3 regions of the Streptomyces sp. DT224 genome follow, and region 2 is predicted to be linked to each of the others. Evidence: riboswitches for the same ligand, from Rfam matches in the RefSeq annotation. Region 2 holds a riboswitch; each other region holds the start of a gene.
What was found. Region 2 has a riboswitch for cyclic di-AMP ahead of ACLQ2N_RS26740 (NlpC/P60 family protein). Riboswitches for the same ligand answer to the same signal wherever they lie in the genome.

Region 1 (5,768 bases), on a different contig from region 2:
GGCGACGGGGTTCGCCTTCACCGAGAACATCCTCTACCTGGGCAACGCCTTCGGTGAGGACCAGCAGACGGACTCCGGCTTCGCGGCGGTGACCGTGGTGACGTTCCTGGTCCGGGCCGTCATGACCCCCTTCGCCCACCCGCTCTTCACCGTCCTGACCGGCATCGGTCTCGGGATCGCCGCGAGCACCGCACCCGGCCGCCGGGTGCGGCTCATCGCCGTCCCGCTGCTCGGCCTGGTCCTCGCCATGGGCATGCACGCCCTGTGGAACGGCTCGGCGACCTTCGGCCGGTACGGCTTCTACATCGTGTACGGGGCGTTCATGGTCCCGGTCTTCGGCCTGGTGACCTGGCAGGTGGTCCGGGCCCGCCGCAAGGAGCTGCGCTCCCTGGCCGTCGAGCTCCCCGCGTACGCCGAAGCCGGCTGGCTCACGCCCGACGAGCCCCGCGCCCTCGCCTCCATGCGGGCCCGTGCCCTCGCCAGGAACGCGGCGCGCCGGCGGTACGCGGCGAGCGTCTCCGGCCATCCGTACCACCCGGCGTACGCGACGGTCCGCGCCAAGGAGGCGAAGGAGCGCGGCAGGGCGGCGGCGCGTGCGGTCGCCGAGTACGAGGCGTTCGCGACGTCCCTCGCCTCCCTGCGGCGGCAGGCCGGCCGGGGCAGGGCGGACCCGGACTTCGCCGCGCGCGAGCTGGAGCTGCTGCACCACCTGTGGCAGCGCCGTGAGATCGCCGGCCCAGCCCTCGCGTACGCGGCCCGGGCCACCCACCGCCGGCCGCCCGGCTACACGGCCGCCTGGCCGCCCGGCCGGCCGTACGCGGGCACCACGCCGTACGCGTACGGCGGCCCGCCCCCGTACAACGGCGCCCCGAACTCGTACATCGGCCCGTCCCCGTACCCGGCACAGCCCTACGACCAGCAGCCCCGCACCGCACCGCCCTGCACCGGAGGTCACCGGCCCGATCCGTACACAGGCCGGTGACCTCCGCGCAGGCGAACGAGCCTAGGCCGAGGCCGCCGTCAGCGTCGACAGTTCCTCGTCCGTCAGCTGGAGACCGGCGACCGCCAGCAGCGCGGGCAGTTGGTCGACCGTCCGGGCGGAGGCGATCGGCGCGGCGACCGTCGGGCGGGAGGCGAGCCAGGCCAGGGCCACCGTCGCGATCTCGGCGTCCCGGTCCCGCGCCACCGTGTCGAGCGCGGCGAGCACCCGCCGGCCGCGCTCCGACTCCAGGTGGCCGGCCGCCCTCCCGGCGCGGGCGCTGTCCACGGTCGTCCCCGGGCGGTACTTGCCGGTGAGGAAGCCGGCGGCCAGCGCGTAATACGGGACGGCCGCGAGCCCGGCGTCGGCGGCGGTGTCCTGGAGATCGCCCTCGTAGGTGTCCCGCGAGACGAGGTTGTAGTGCGGCTGGAGCGCCACATAGCGGGCCAGTCCCTCGCGTTCGGAGAATTCGAGGGAGGCACGCAGCCGGGCCGGGCTGATGTTGGAGGCGGCGATCTCGCGGACCTTGCCCTCCTTCACCAGCTCGTCGAGGGCGGTGATGATCTCCTCGACCGGGACGGTCTCGTCGTCGAAGTGCGTGTAGTACAGATCGATGTGGTCCGTGCCGAGCCGGCGCAGCGACTCCTCGGCGGCCGACTTGATCGTGGGCGCCGAAAGGCCCTTGTAGCCGGGGAGGGCGCCGACTTTGGTGGCCACCACGACGTCGGACCGGTTGCCGCGCGACGCGAGCCACTTGCCGATGACCGTCTCCGACTCTCCGCCCTCGTTGCCGGGAACCCAGTGCGAGTAGGCGTCGGCCGTGTCCACGAAGTTGCCGCCGGCCGCCGTGTACGCGTCGAGGACGGCGAAGGACCGCTCCTCGTCCGCGGTCCAGCCGAAGACGTTTCCACCGAGGCAGAGCGGGAAGACCTGGAGGCCGGACGGGCCGAGATTGCGCAGTGAAGTCATAAGGGGGAGAACGGTTTGCGCACACCCCGCTATTCCGTGCCGCATACATCCGTCAGGCCGCGGCCACGCGAACCGGCAGCCCTGACGTCGGGGGGTGTGCGTCAGGGCTGCCGGGGTTCGGACGGCCGCCTACCGGGAAGGGCCGGGTCTTCGGGGGAAACGGACCTCAGACGGTCAGACCGCGGGCGCGCAGCCAGGCCATCGGGTCGATGCCGGTGCCGTCCGGGGTGTGGACCTCCAGGTGGAGGTGCGGGCCGGTCACATTTCCGGTCGCGCCTACGCGGCCGATCGTGTCGCCGGTGGTGACCTTCTGGCCGACCGTGACGCCGATCGAGGACTGGTGGCAGAACCACAGCTCGGTACCGTCCTCCAGCTCCAGCACCGTGCGGTAGCCGTAGGCGCCGGACCAGCCGGCCGACTTGACGGTGCCGGTGTGAATGGCCTTGATCGGGGTACCGGTCGGGGCCGCGAAGTCGAGGCCCGTGTGGTAGCCGGAGGACCACATCGAACCGGCCTCGCCGAACGTCGAGGTGATCGTGTACGAGGAGGTGGGAATGGCGTAGCCGGCGGCGAGCTTGGCCAGGCGCAGGGCCTCGGCCTTCTTCTTCGCCTCCTCCGCCTCCCTCTTCTTCTCCGCGGCGGCCTTGGCCTCGGCCTCGTCCTGCTGCTTCTTCGCCTCGGCGGCCGCCTTCTCGGCAGCGGCCTTCTCCTCGGCCGCCTTCGCCTCGGCGTCGGCGGCGCCCTGCTGCTGTTCGGCCTGCTGGAGGATGCGGGCGCGCAGCGCCTCGCCGGCGTCCGTGGTGCCCTGCTCGGCCTCGGCGGTGGTGATGCCGGCGGTGGTCAGCGGTGCGGCGGCGGTGGCGGTCGCGGGGGTTTCCGCCTCGCTCTCGCCGGAGAACAACGCACCCACGCCGGGAAGGGACTTGGCGTCGGGGAGATTGTCCGCGATGGAATCGGGAAGAGAGATGGAGACCGGCGGTTTGCTCTGTGCGGTGGCCATGCCGCCCGCGCCGACGGCCGCGATGACACCGACGCCGAGGACGGTGGAGCTACGGGCCAGACCATTGCGCTGCTTGGCGACGCGGTGCTTGCCGCGGACGGGACGGACGGACTCCTCGGTGGGGTTCCATTCCTCCCAGGTCCGCTCGGAGTCGGCGTCGTCGGCGCGGAAGCCGCTGCCGAAACCGGCACCGGTGCCGAAGCCGTCGCCCCGATCGGCCGCGTAGTCGCTTCCCTGTTCCGGAATGTACGCGGCGCCGGGGACGGACGCGGAGTCGGCACCGTATTCGGGCACGAACCGGGAAGGTGATTCGGGGGCAGGCTTGTTGGACGCCACGCGGGCGCACTCCTTTCCTTCCTTCTCGCCTACCGGGTTAGCTGACGGGTTCGGAGCAGGAAGGTCTCCTACGGGTCCCTCCGCCTCTTGTGAAGACGAAGATGCCCGATTCACCCCATGTAGGTGGTTCCCCGGTTCCCTTGCGGAATTCGGCGCACGCGCGCGGCGCCGTCCCTGACGACGGCTGGGACAACCGCGCTGCGTTATCGAACGTTAATAGACAGACGGGTCCGATTCCAAGCTGTTCCCACTGATCGTTCACGCCCATGGCCTGGACTTTACGGGACACAACCGGGTGGAACCGGGCGAGTTGATCGCCACCCGGCCACTACGCGTTTTCTGACGTTGCGTCAAATGTTATGCGGAGCGACGCTCCTCAGTCACCCAGCGTGGCACCCCGCTTGACGATCTTCACCGTCCTGCGGCGGTCCGGCTGCCCCTTCGCCGGCCGGGCCACCGCGAGCAGCGCCATGTCGTCGGTCGACTCGCCCCCCGTATGCAGTCGTACGTCGTCGGTCAGCGCGGACAACAGCTCCTCGGGACCGGGGAAGAGGCGCCCGCGCAGCCGCTCCGCCGGGTCGTAGAAGACACCGTCGGCGTTCCGCGCCTCCGACAGGCCGTCCGTGTAGAACAGCAGCGTCCCGCCGGGCGGCAGCTCCCAGCCCTCCGCGCGGTCCGGCCGCACCCCCAGGCCCAGGCCCAGCGGAAGCGCGGGCTCCGAGGGAGTCAGCGCCTCCACCGCCCCGTCCCCGTGCAGCAGCAGCGGGTCGGGGTGGCCCCGGTTCACGATCCGCGCCACCTGGCCGCCCGGCGGGATCTCCGCCAGGACAGCGGTGACGAACTCCTCGAACTCGTCGAACCCGCCACCCCGGGTCGACTCGCGTGCCAGCGCGCGCTCCAGCCGCTGCGCCACGCCCTCCAGCGACTTCTCCTGCTCCGCCGCCTCCCGGAACGCCCCGATCACCACCGCCACCGCGCCGACCGCCTCCAGCCCCTTCCCGCGCACGTCGCCCAGCACCAGCCGTACGCCGTACGGAGTGTCAGCGGCCGCGAAGAGGTCTCCCCCGACGAACTCGTCCGCCTGTGCCGCCTCGTACCGCGCGGCCACCTGGAGTCCGCCGATCCGCTCGGGCGGCGCGGGCAGCACGGCCCGCATGGCCGTCTCGGCGATGATCCGGGCGGACGCCAACTGGTCGCTGCCGCGCCGCACGACCCGGTTGATCACGCACGCCTGCACGGCGACCGTGAGCACGGTGACCATCTCGATGAACGAGACCACCTCGACCAGATCACCGGTGCAGAGCCGGATTCCGGCGACGGCGAGCACCGAGGCGATCCCGATCCGGATCGTGGTGCCCATACCGAAGAAGGGCGCGGCGGTCAGCGGGGCGGCCGCGAACATCGGGACGGCCGTGTAGGAGGGCGGCGTGAAGAGGTCGAACACCACCCCGATGACGATCATCGCCACCGGCAGCACCCGGACGAACCGGCGGCTCACCGCGCCGTCGGGCCCGCGCCACCGTCGTTCCCACTTCCCCACCTGCGGTCTCCTGCCCGGTGCAGCCACGGCCGCGGACGGTACCGCGCACCGCCTCCAGCCTCGCGCCCGCGCGGTCGCCGGGCGAATCCTCGGCCGCCGATGGGGCGAAGCGGGTGCGCTCGTTCGGAACCCCGCCGAAACGCATCAGGCCCGGCACGCTGCCTGCGTGCCGGGCCTGATCCTTCAGTAGCGGGGACAGGATTTGAACCTGCGACCTCTGGGTTATGAGCCCAGCGAGCTACCGAGCTGCTCCACCCCGCGTCGGTGAACCCAACTCTACGTCATGTTCGGGGCCCCCATGACCACGGCCCGCACGCCCCGGCCCCCTCGCCTCCCCGCCCCGCGCCCCACATCGACGAGCAATGGGGTGAATGTGGTGATATGACTGTTTTCAGATTCAGCCAGTCCGACGCGGACCCGGGAGTGGACGATGGACGACTATCCCCTGCTCAACCTGTTCTGGACGATGCTCTGGTTCTTCCTCTGGATCATGTGGCTCTTCCTGCTCTTCCGGGTCATCATGGACATCTTTCGCAGCCACGACCTGAGCGGCTGGGGCAAGGCCGGCTGGCTGATCCTCGCGCTGGTACTGCCCTATGTGGGCGTGCTGATCTACGTGATCGCCCGCGGCAAGTCCATGGGCAAGCGCGACGTCCAGGAGGCGAGGGAGCGTGACGCCGCCTTCAAGGCGTACATCAGGGACGCGGCGGGTACGGAGGACGGCAGCCACAAGGGCAGCCACGTGGAGGACCTGTCGAGGCTCGCCGACCTCAAGGACAAGGGTGCGATCACCGAGGAGGAGTACCAGCGGGCTAAGACGAAGCTCCTGGTCTGACACACCCTCGGGCGTCGGCCCCTGCCGGCTCCGGCCCGGACGACGGCACACAGCACCGCCCGCCCTCGGACACGACAGAGCCCCGGGCCGCGCACGCGCGGACCCGGGG
Region 2 (5,768 bases):
TCTCGCCGATCCTGCGGTAGCCGATGGAGACGTAGATCCGCTCCACATCGGCGTCGCCCGGCTCCAGCCACACCACCCGGCAGCCCCGGTCGAACGCGGTGCGCGTCAGGTGCGCGGAGAGCGCGGCGCCGATGCCCCGGCGGCGGAACTCCGCGCCGACCGCCAGGCCCGCCAGCTCGCTGAGGCCGTCCACCGGGACCGAGCAGCCGCCCGCGCCCGCCGGGGCGCCGCCGGCCGTCGCGAGGGCGGCGACCCCGCCGCCCGCCACCGCGTCGCGCAGCCACTGCGCCGTGCCGTCCTCGGGCTCGCCCTCGCCGCCGTAGCCCAGGTGCTGGACGAGCGCGGCGGCGGCGAACTCCGCTTCGGTGGCGGGCTCCGCCACGACCAGGTCCGCGACCGGCTTCGGCTCCACCAGGCCGCCGGGGGCGCAGGCGAGGATGGGGGCCCGGTTCTCGACGGTGAACCCGGCCGCGAGGAGCGCCGGTTCGACGGCGGGTGCCCAGCCGGGCAGGAACTCCAGGCGGGGCATCCGGTCCCGCTCGCGGAACGCCGCTATGAGCGCGTCGAGTTCGCCGGACGTCGGCTCGGCGTCCTGGTCCGGGATCGCGTAGTTGGCGTACTTCAGCGACCAGTTCGGGTTGTAGCGGATCACGAACGGCCCGACGCGGACATGGTCCGGGGAGCGCAGCGTGAGCGTACGGGCGTGGGTCTGGACGTCGGCGTCCATCGGCATGTTCGGTTGTCCTTCGGGCCGTTGAGGTCGGGCGCGCCGGAGCCTATGCCACCCGGGTCGCCCCCGCGAAGGGCATTTCGTCGATGGGCGCGATCCGGACCGGGGCCCCGGGGCGCGGCGCGTGGATCATCCGGCCGTTCCCGATGTACAGGCCGACATGGCTGACGCCCGAGTAGAAGAACACCAAGTCCCCGGGGGCCAGCTGGGAGCGCGGGATGCGTTGCCCGGCGTTGATCTGGGTGTACGTGGTCCGGGGCAGCGAGACCCCGGCGGCGCGCCAGGCGGCCTGGGTGAGCCCGGAACAGTCGAAGGAGTGGGGCCCGGTCGCTCCCCACACGTACGGCTTGCCCAGCGCGCTGTACGCGAAGGCGACCGCCTGGGCGGCGCGGGCGTTGGGCGCGGCGACGGCACCGCGCGGTGCGCTCCGGTCCGCGTGGCCGGCCCCGCGCCCCTTCTCGGAGGTGTCGTAGGCGGCGCGCTCGGCCGGGGTGAGGCGGGCGAGCAGGCGGCGGGCCTCGGCCAGCTTGGCGCGGACGGTCGCCCGGTGCTCCTTCAGGGCGGCCTGCCGGGAGGCGAGCTCGGTGAGCTTCCCGGCCGCTTCGGCGCGTACCTGGGCGATCTCCGCGACCTGGCGGCGCACCGAGCGCACCTCGGCGGCCCGGCGCTCGCCGGCCCGCTCCGCGTAGGTGGCGCGGCGCAGGTACTGGTCGGGGTCGGAGGAGAGCGCCAGCTGCACGGAGGGGTCGATCCCGGCGGACCGGTACTGCGCGGCGGCGTACGCGCCGAGCACGTCGCGGGCGCTGTTGAGGCGGGCGGTCCGGCGGGCGGCCTCGTCGCGCAGGGCGTCGACCGACTTGGCGGCGGCGGTCGCCTCGGACTTCGCGCCGTTGTACTTCTCGGTGGCGACCTCCGCCTCCCGGTACAGCCGGTCCACCTGGGCCTTGACCTGCCGGGCGGTGGGCGCGGGGTCCGCGTGCGCGGCTCCCGGCAGCACGGCGGCCGTCGCGGCTCCGGCGACGGCGAGGGTCGCCGCGGTGCGGGCCGCGGAGGCGGTGGTGAGGCGCTGCCTGGGTTTGCGATGCGCTGCCACGGGGGCGGGCGTCCTTCCGTGCGACGGCCCGGCGGGGTGTACCGGCGGGGTTCCTCCGGTGGCCGGCGAGAACGGTCCTGGTCCACGGCCACCGTGAAGGGACGCTAATCCGAGGTCACGGGAAGGTGTCGTTATGACTGCTATTGCCCACTCTTGGCGTGGCATTGTCGCCGGATGGCCGGCTGTGAAACATCAGTGACCGGGAAAAGGGTCACAGAAGCAGGCAAAAAGTGCATTCATCATTCAAGCGGCCCGTAGGCCCCACCCTGCCCGGAGTGATCCGAGGGGAGGGCTCTAGGGTGCGGAACCATGCGCGTACTCATCGATTTCGTCGTCGCCCTGCACATCATCGGCATCGCCGCCCTGCTCGGCGGCTTCCTCGGTCAGATGAAGGCGATGAAGGCCGGCACCGCCCGTTTCGTCCCCGGCATGCTGCACGGCGCGCTGACCATGCTCGTCACCGGCGTCGCCCTCGTCGGCCTGGACCAGGCCGACGACCACCCCGTGAACAACGTCAAGATCGGGATCAAGCTGCTGTTCCTCGTCGTGATCCTGGGGCTCGTCTACGTCAAGCGGGACGAGGAGAAGGTCGAGAACGGCATCTTCGCGGCGGTCGGCGCGCTGACCCTGGCGAACATCTTCATCGCCACGCTCTGGACCTGAGCCGCACTTTGGACCTGAGCCGCACTTTGGACCTGAGTCACGCTCCGGACCTGGGCCACGCTCCGGACCTGAGCTGCCGCAAGAGGGCCGGCCCGTGTGCGGGCCGGCCCTCTTCTGCGGTCTGCGGTCAGGCGGGGCGCACACTCCCGTAGATCGGCATGTAGTAGATCGACTCCTCGCGCACGTTCGCCCCGGGCTTCGGTGCGTGGATCATCATCCCGTCGCCCTTGTAGATCCCGACGTGGCTGATGTCGTCGTAGAAGAACACCAGGTCACCCGGTTGCAGGTCGGCCGTGGCGATCCGCGTGCCGACGTTCACCTGGTCCCAGGTGGTGCGCGGGATGTCGACGCCCGCCGCCTTCCAGGCCGCCTGCGTCAGCCCCGAGCAGTCGTACGAGGAGGGGCCGGTCGCCCCCCAGACGTACGGCTTGCCGATCTGGGCGCGGGCGAACGCGAGCACCTTCTCCGCCTTCGTGGACGCGCTGGTGCCGGAGCCGGAGCCGGAGCCGGAGCCGGAGCCGGAGCCGGCCTCTGAGCCTGAGCCCGAGCCCGTCTGCGTTCCGCCGCCGCCCGATGCCTCGGCCTTCCGCTCGGCGTCCTTCCTGGCGGCGGCCTGCTTCTTCGCCAGCTCCGCCGCCTTCCGCTTCGCCTCCGCCTCCTTCTTGCGCTCCAGCTCCGCCAGGCGCGCCTTCTCCTCGGCGGTCAGCTTCGACAGCAGCGTCCGGGCCTCGGTCAGCTTCGTCCGGACGTTCTGCTTGCTGGTGCGCAGCGCGGCCTGCGACTCGGTCAGCGTCTCCAGGCTCTCCACGGCCGCGGCGCGCTGCTCGGACGCCTTCGTCTGCTGCGTACGGAACTCCGTGACCGCCTGCTGCTGGCGCTCGGCCATGCGGTCCATGAGGTGGGTCTGGTCGAAGAACGACTGCGGGTCGTCGGCCAGGAAGAAGGTGGCGGTCGGCGCGAGGCCGCCGTTGCGGTACTGGGCGGCCGCGTAGTTGCCCAGCGTCCTGCGGGCGTCGTTCAGCTTCTCGGTGCGCTTGGCCACGTCGTCGAGCAGCGTGTCGACCTTGGCCTTCTGCTTGTCCGTGGCTTCCTTGGCCTGGTTGTACTTCTGGGTCGCGTTGCCGGCCTGCCGGTAGAGGTCGTCCACCTTCTTCTGGACTTCCTCGATGCTCGGCTTCGGCGTGGGCGCGGCCATCGCGCTCTGCGAGGACAGCAGGGTCACCGAGGCCAGCGCGGCCGAGGTCAGCCCGACGGCGGGGACGGTGGAGCGCATCCGGGTGCGCGGTTTGCGATGCGACGCCAAGGCCGGCATCTCCTTCCGTGGACCGCCTACCGGGTTAGCTGTCGGGTTCGGGCGGAACGGAAGGCTGCCCTACGGTCCGGTGGGGAAGGACCGATTCACCCCGGTACTGCGTGTGGGTCCCCGGTTCCGGGCGGGCCCGGATTCGGCGTGGTGGCCCGCTCGGCGTGGGTCGCCTCTGGGGGTACGGGCCGTCCGAACGTGCACGCTAGCCAACTCATGGGGCCGCTGTGAAGGTTGGTGTTCGATATGCCCGATACATTTCCGTGACCTTTTCGGAGCGGGGTCGAGTGTCGGTGGGGAGCTTTAGACTCGGACAGCGATGAGCAGCCTCTTTGACGACAGTTTCCTGGCCGGCCTCCAGCAGGAGGAGGACGCGCCCCCGCCGCCCCCCGAGGACCCCGCACCCGAAGCGGTGCCGGAGGACCTGTTCGCGGGCGTGTTCGACGGGCCCCCGCCGGCCCGTGACGCGTACTACCGCGACGGCGCGCACCGCCCGGTCATCGATCCCGAGGCGCTGCTCGACGGACTGAACACCGAGCAGCGCGCCGCCGTCGTGCACGCCGGATCGCCTCTGCTCATCGTGGCCGGCGCCGGCTCCGGCAAGACCAGGGTGCTCACCCACCGCATCGCTCACCTGCTGGCCGAGCGGGGCGTCCATCCCGGCCAGATCCTGGCGATCACCTTCACCAACAAGGCCGCCGGCGAGATGAAGGAGCGCGTCGAGCAGCTGGTCGGTCCCCGGGCCAACGCCATGTGGGTCATGACCTTCCACAGTGCGTGCGTCCGCATCCTGCGCCGCGAGTCCAAGAAGCTCGGCTTCACGTCCTCGTTCTCGATCTACGACGCGGCCGACTCCAAGCGGCTCATGGCCCTGGTCTGCCGCGACCTGGAGCTGGACCCGAAGCGCTACCCGCCGAAGTCCTTCACCGCCAAGGTCTCCAACCTCAAGAACGAGCTCATCGACGAGGAGACCTTCGCAGGGCAGGCAGCCGACGGCTTCGAGAAGACCCTGGCCCAGGCGTACGCGATGTACCAGGCCCGGCTGCGCGAGGCCAACGCGCTGGACTTCGACGACATCATCATGACGACGGTCCACCTGCTCCAGGCGTTCCCCGATGTCGCCGAGCACTACCGCCGCCGCTTCCGGCACGTCCTCGTGGACGAGTACCAGGACACCAACCACGCCCAGTACACGCTGGTACGCGAGCTGGTCGGCCCGGCCGGTCCGGAGAGCGCCCCCGCCGAGCTGTGCGTCGTGGGTGACGCGGACCAGTCGATCTACGCCTTCCGGGGCGCGACCATCCGCAACATCCTCCAGTTCGAGGAGGACTACCCGGACGCGACGACGATCCTGCTGGAGCAGAACTACCGCTCCACCCAGACGATCCTGTCCGCCGCCAATGCCGTCATCGAGCGCAACGAGAGCCGCCGCCCCAAGAACCTCTGGACCAAGGCCGGCACCGGCGCCCGCATCACGGGCTACGTCGCGGACACCGAGCACGACGAGGCGCAGTTCGTCGCCGAGGAGATCGACCGCCTCACCGACGCGGGCGACGCGAAGGCCGGCGACGTCGCCGTCTTCTACCGGACGAACGCGCAGTCCCGTGTCTTCGAGGAGATCTTCATCCGCGTCGGCCTGCCCTACAAGGTCGTCGGCGGCGTCCGCTTCTACGAGCGCAAGGAGGTCCGGGACGTCCTGGCCTACCTGCGGGTCCTCGCCAACCCCGAGGACACCGTCCCGCTCCGCCGCATCCTCAACGTCCCCAAGCGCGGCATCGGCGAGCGCGCCGAGGCCATGATCGACGCGCTCTCGCTGCGCGAGAAGATCACCTTCCCGCAGGCGCTGCGCCGCGTGGACGAGGCGTACGGCATGGCCGCCCGCTCGGCCAACGCCGTGAAGCGGTTCAACACGCTGATGGAGGAGCTGCGCACGGTCGTGGAGTCCGGCGCCGGACCCGCCGTGGTGCTGGAAGCGGTCC
Region 3 (5,768 bases), on a different contig from region 2:
GCCGGGGCTGCGTCTCGACCACGTCCGGGTTGCCGCACGGACAGCGGTGCGCGATGGCGCGCAGCCCGCGCGGCGGGCGGCCCAGCTGCTGCCGGAACGCGGCGATGTCCGCCTCGGTGGGGACGGTGGGCTCGGTCTGGGGAGGGGGCGTTTCCATGCCTGCCTAGGGTGCTGATCGGACTGCTCGAACCGCGGGTTCTGCAGAGGTACGGGGGTGGGGACGGCCGTCAGCCGCGGTCGGCGCTGTCCACGCCGTCCCACAGGTTGGAGTGCCAGGGCCGGTCCGTCTCGGCCGGTTTCCCGTCGCGCTCCTCGACCGCGTCGGGGTCGACCACGGTGTAGCCGGTCTCCCCGGGGAGAACGTAGTGCAGGTGCTCCCGGGCCAGCCGCTTGATGTACGCGTCGTCCTGGAGCCGGGCCTTCTGGTCCCGCAGCTCCTCGGTGCGCGCCTCGGCCTCCCGCGCCTGCCTGCGCTGGTCGGCGATCTCGTCGCGCTGCGACACGTACTGCCGCATCGGGTAGGCGAGGGCGACGACCAGGGAGCAGACGACCAGGGCCAGGAAGGCGGCCCGGCCGGTGAGCCGGGAGCGGCGGGCCTGGCGCCGGTTCTGGGACCGGTAGACGCGGGCGGCGGTCTGCTCACCGAGCAGCCGCAGCCGGGTCGCGGTGGAGAACCGGTCCCGGTCCTTCACGGCCATGTTCCCGCCTCCCCATTACGACGTCCGTCCCCGCACACGGTACGTGACCGGGCGCGGGGACGGACGGAGGCGGGGGCTACCCGCGGGGGGCGTCAGCCCTTGAAGCGGGGGAACGCCGAGCGGCCCGCGTACACCGCGGCGTCGTCGAGGATCTCCTCGATGCGCAGCAGCTGGTTGTACTTGGCGACGCGGTCCGAGCGGGCCGGGGCACCGGTCTTGATCTGACCGCAGTTCACGGCGACGGCGAGGTCGGCGATGGTGACGTCCTCGGTCTCGCCGGAGCGGTGCGACATCATGCACTTGAAGCCGTTGCGCTGGGCCAGCTCGACGGCGTCCAGGGTCTCGGTCAGCGAACCGATCTGGTTGACCTTGACGAGCAGGGCGTTGGCGGAGCCCTCCTCGATGCCGCGGGCCAGGCGCTCCGGGTTGGTGACGAAGAGGTCGTCGCCGACGATCTGGACCTTGGCGCCCAGCTTGTCGGTGATGACCTTCCAGCCTGCCCAGTCGTCCTCGTACAGCGGGTCCTCGATGGAGACCAGCGGGTACGCGGCGACGAGCTCCTCGTAGTACTCGGTCATCTCGGCGGCCGAGCGGGACTTGCCCTCGAACTCGTACGAGCCGTCCTTGTAGAACTCCGAGGCGGCGACGTCGAGCGCGAGCGCGATGTCCTTGCCCGGGGCGTAACCGGCCTCCTTGATGGCCTCGATGATGAGGTCGAGGGCGGCGCGGTTGGACTCCAGGTTCGGCGCGAAGCCGCCCTCGTCACCGAGGCCGGTGGACAGGCCCTTGGTCTTCAGGACCTTCTTCAGCGTGTGGTACACCTCGGCGCCCCAGCGCAGCGCCTCGGAGAAGGACTCGGCGCCGATGGGCGCGATCATGAACTCCTGGATGTCCACGTTGGAGTCGGCGTGCGAGCCGCCGTTCAGGATGTTCATCATCGGAACGGGCAGCAGGTGCGCGTTCGGGCCGCCGAGGTAGCGGAACAGCGGGAGGTCGCTGGCCTCGGAGGCGGCGTGGGCGACGGCGAGGGAGACGCCGAGGATGGCGTTGGCGCCGAGCGAGCCCTTGTTCTCCGTGGCGTCCAGGTCGAACATCGCCTGGTCGATGAGGCGCTGCTCGGTGGCGTCGTAGCCGACGAGCTCCGGGCCGATCTGCTCGATCACGGCGAGGACGGCCTTCTCGACGCCCTTGCCCTGGTAGCGGTTGGGGTCGCCGTCACGAAGCTCAATGGCCTCGAACGCGCCGGTGGAGGCGCCGGACGGAACAGCAGCACGACCGGTGCTGCCGTCGTCGAGGCCGACCTCGACCTCGACCGTGGGGTTGCCCCGGGAGTCGAGGATTTCCCGGGCTACGACGACGTCGATGGACGGCACGAGGCATCTCCTTCTGGGATATGACGCTGATTGTGCAGGGTCGCTTTGGCCTTGCCACAAGAGCCTAACCGGCCCGGCCCTCCGCGTCGGCCGACCGCCCGCCCCCTGGGACGAAAAAGGACCCAAGAGCGGGCGTACCGGGACGAAAGGCCGAATATTTACTGACCGGTAACTACAACAGTTGAACAATCACCGGAGCCGCCCGGCCCCGGAACCGGCGTGCCCCGGCCCGGCACACACGGGGGGAGAGTGCGTGCCGGGCCGGGGCGGCCTGAGTGATCAGCGAGGAGGGATCGCGGTTACTTCGTCAGGTGGAGCTGCTGGCCCGGGTAGATCAGGTCGGCGTCCTGGACGATGTCCTTGTTCAGCTTGAACAGCTGCCCCCAGCCACCCTTGACGTGGTGGTCGGCGGCGATCCTGCTCAGCGTGTCACCGGCGACGACCTTGTACTCGCCGTCACCCTTGGCGACCTTCTTGCCGGTGGGGGTGGTGACCGTCTTCTTCGGGGCGTCCGAGCGGTCGGAGCGGTTGGTGGCCGGGGCCTCCGTGCGCTCGGCCTTCTTCGGGGCGGCCTCCTGCTTGGGGGCGGCCTCCTGCTTCGCGGCACCGGAGCCGGTGTCCACACCCGGGTCGACACCGTCGTTGGCCAGGTTGCCGGCACCGGCGCAGGACCAGGCGCCCGGGCCCTGCATGTCGAGGAGCTTCTCGGCGGTGGCGATCTGCTGGGCCTTGGTGGCCAGGTCGGCGCGGGGCGCGTACTGCGTACCGCCGGCGGCGGCCCAGCTGGACTGGGAGAACTGCAGGCCGCCGTAGTAGCCGTTGCCGGTGTTGATCGACCAGTTGCCGCCGGACTCGCACTGGGCGACGGCGTCCCACGTGGCGACGGAGGCGGCGGAGGCGTTGGTGGCGCCCATCAGCGGCACGGCGACGGCGGCACCGGCGACACCGGCGAGCGTGGCGACACGGACGGCCTTGGAGGGGCGGCGGTGCTTGTTGCCCTTGCGGTTGAGCAGCATCGAGTCTTCTCCTCACCGACGCCTGCGAGGTGAGCTGTCGGGTTCGGGCCAAGTGAGTTGCCCGGCCGCGCTCCTGGCGCGGCTTCACCCCTAGCCGGTCCTGTCACGTCTCCCGACGATCAGGCCCAGCGCCTACCTGGGTCCCCCGCTCCTGCCTACGGCGCTTTCGCGTCTGTTCCCTCCGACCGACGGCAGGATTCGGCGTGACGGTCGACGGGGCCCGCGGTGCGAGCGGTTCTGACCGTAATCACACCCAGCGGTCATATTCAAAGACAGACATACCGGATAATCATCCCGTAAGAGCGTCCGATGAACCCTCATTTGCGCAGGTCGGAACGGATGCGGCGGGACCTCCCGGACAAGAAGCGTGAGTTCACGCAAAGAGACCCATGTCTCACTCGGTCAAAAGTGGGACATGGGTCTCTTAAACCACCCAAAGCGCAAGGGGCTCTAACGGCTCATCCGGCGTTCTCGGTGACCTTGCCCTGACCCGCGTCAGCCAGGCTCAGATCGAGGTTCTGGCCGGGCAGGATGAGGTCCGGGTCGGAGCCCACCTCGTCCTTGTTCGCCTCGTACAGCTCGGGCCAGCCGCCGGGCAGGTCCTGCGCGTCGGCGATCGCCCAGAGGTTGTCGCCCGGCCGTACGGTGTACGTGCCGTCAGCCGGCCGCGCAGCGCTGTCGCGTGCGTCACCGTCACCCCGCGAGGCGTGCCGGCCCGCGTCGCGCCCGGCGGCCGCCCCCGAGGCGTCGTCGGCGGCCGGGGCGCCCCGGTGCTTGCCGCCCTTCGCCCGCGCGTCGTCCGTCGCGTCGGCCGAGGGGTCCGCCGAGGGGTCGGCCGAGGGCGTGGTGGACGGATCGGCGGACGGGGTGCCCGAGGGGTCGGCGGACGGGTCCGCCGACGGGGAGGCGGACGCCTCGCCCTTGCCGCTGTCCTCCGCGCTCCGGCCCGCGTGCTTGCCGGAGCTCTTGCCGGCCTCCCTGTCCGCGGTGGCTCCGCCGGACGCCTCGTCCGAGGGGGCGGCCGACGAGCCCGAGGACGCGTCGTCCGCCGGGTCGGCGCCGAGACCGGCGTCCAGCCCCGCGTCGGCGCTCCGGGCGGGCTCGTCCGCATCCTGGTCGCCCGGATCCACGTCCGCCTTGCCCGCGGTCTTGGTGAGCCCGGAGATCACCGCACAGCTGGGCCACGCCTTCGGGCCCTTGGCGGCCAGGACCCGCTCGGCGACCGCGATCTGCTGCGAGCGGCTGGCGAGGTCGGCGCGCTCCGCGTAGGCCTCACCGCCGTACGCCTTCCACAGCTCGGGCGTGAACTGGAGACCGCCGTAGGAGCCGTTGCCGAGGTCGGCGCTCCACATACCGCCGCTCTCGCAGTCGGCCACCCGGTCCCAGGTCGCGGTGTCCGCGGCGTGTGCGCTCGCCGCGCCGAGCAGCGGGATGGCGATGGCCGAGCCCGTGACGCCTGCGGCGACCACGATGGCGGGTGCCTGACGAGGGCGGCGGTGTCTGCCGTTCGCGGAGCCCATGGGAGATGCCTTCCGTGTGACTGACAAGCGACTGGTGAGTCGAACGGTGAACCTAGCGAAACTCGAACGTGAGTCACAAGTCGATGCAGCGCAGATCACGTGAAAGTCACAGAGGTGACGGTCTGTCATCTCTCTCGGCGCGCGCGCCCGGCGTGAAGTGCACCGGCAAGGTGCGCAGTCCGCGCATGATGAGCCCGCCGCGCCACCGCAAATCGCTCGATTCTCCCGCAAGCCGCAGGTCCGGAAGGCGTGTCAGCAGGGTGGCGAGCCCGGTCTGCCCCTCCAGCCGCGCCAGCGGCGCTCCCAGACAGTAGTGAATGCCATGGCCGTAGCCGAGGTGCTGGTTGTCGCTCCGCGACAGGTCCAGCGTGTCCGGCCCGGCGAACCGTTCGGGGTCCCGGTCGGCCGCCGCGAGCACCACGAGCACCGGATCGCCCGCCTTCACGCGCTGCCCTCCGATGGTCAGCGGCTCGGTGGCGAACCGCCAGGTGGCGAGCTCCACCGGGCCGTCGTAGCGGAGCAGTTCCTCGATCCCGGTGGCCAGCAATCCGGTGTCGCCCGCCACCAGCGAACGTTGCAGCCGCTCGCGCTCGGCGGGGTGGCTCAGCAGGGTGTGGACGCCGTTGCCGATCAGGTTCACGGTTGTCTCGAAGCCGGCGAAGAGCAAGATGAAGGCCATCGCCGCAGCCTCGTTCTCGGTCAGGTGCTCGCCGTGGTCGCTCGCCCGGATCAGCCCCGAGATCAGGTCGTCGCCCAGGTCCTCACGCTTGCGGTGGATCAGTTCGAGCAGATAGGCCCGCATCTTCTTCACGGACCGGGCGACCCCGCCACGCGGGCCGCCGCCGTGCCGGATCATCATGCCCGCCCAGTCCCGGAAATCGTCCTGGTCCTCACGGGGCACGCCGAGCAGGTCGCAGATCGCGTAGATGGGGAGCGGAAAGGCGAACTCGTGGATCAGGTCGGCCTCCCCCTTCTCCACGAATCCGTCGATGAGCCGGTCCGTCAGCTCTTGCACCCGGGGCGCGAACTGCGCGATACGCCGGGGCGTGAACGCCTTGGACACCAGGCGGCGCAGCCGGGTGTGGTCGGGCGGGTCGATGTTGAGCAGGTGCGTCATCAACTCGGCCTTGCGCTCACCCGGGATGCCGGTCTTCCCCTTGG

Region 1: linked by a shared signal. The riboswitch ahead of ACLQ2N_RS33760 (M23 family metallopeptidase) and the one ahead of ACLQ2N_RS26740 (NlpC/P60 family protein) in region 2 are both predicted to bind cyclic di-AMP.
Region 3: linked by a shared signal. The riboswitch ahead of ACLQ2N_RS16695 (transglycosylase family protein) and the one ahead of ACLQ2N_RS26740 (NlpC/P60 family protein) in region 2 are both predicted to bind cyclic di-AMP.

The regions. Positions count from the first base shown of each region.
Region 1 covers NZ_JBNCLI010000018.1:20,734-26,501, forward strand. Annotated here, with positions in the region: gene ACLQ2N_RS33750 (PrsW family glutamic-type intramembrane protease) at 1-982, shown strand, start outside; gene ACLQ2N_RS33755 (aldo/keto reductase) at 1,004-1,948, opposite strand; gene ACLQ2N_RS33760 (M23 family metallopeptidase) at 2,115-3,284, opposite strand; cyclic di-AMP (ydaO/yuaA leader) riboswitch at 3,296-3,449, opposite strand; gene ACLQ2N_RS33765 (PP2C family protein-serine/threonine phosphatase) at 3,661-4,824, opposite strand; tRNA gene ACLQ2N_RS33770 (tRNA-Met) at 5,012-5,085, opposite strand; gene ACLQ2N_RS33775 (SHOCT domain-containing protein) at 5,255-5,659, shown strand.
Region 2 covers NZ_JBNCLI010000011.1:108,414-114,181, forward strand. Annotated here, with positions in the region: gene ACLQ2N_RS26725 (GNAT family N-acetyltransferase) at 1-733, opposite strand, end outside; gene ACLQ2N_RS26730 (NlpC/P60 family protein) at 777-1,823, opposite strand; gene ACLQ2N_RS26735 (hypothetical protein) at 2,133-2,486, shown strand; gene ACLQ2N_RS26740 (NlpC/P60 family protein) at 2,614-3,789, opposite strand; cyclic di-AMP (ydaO/yuaA leader) riboswitch at 3,797-3,947, opposite strand; gene pcrA (DNA helicase PcrA) at 4,109-5,768, shown strand, end outside.
Region 3 covers NZ_JBNCLI010000006.1:192,924-198,691, forward strand. Annotated here, with positions in the region: gene ACLQ2N_RS16680 (DUF501 domain-containing protein) at 1-157, opposite strand, end outside; gene ACLQ2N_RS16685 (FtsB family cell division protein) at 228-698, opposite strand; gene eno (phosphopyruvate hydratase) at 791-2,071, opposite strand; gene ACLQ2N_RS16695 (transglycosylase family protein) at 2,371-3,087, opposite strand; cyclic di-AMP (ydaO/yuaA leader) riboswitch at 3,092-3,260, opposite strand; gene ACLQ2N_RS16700 (transglycosylase family protein) at 3,546-4,607, opposite strand; gene ACLQ2N_RS16705 (cytochrome P450 family protein) at 4,714-5,768, opposite strand, start outside.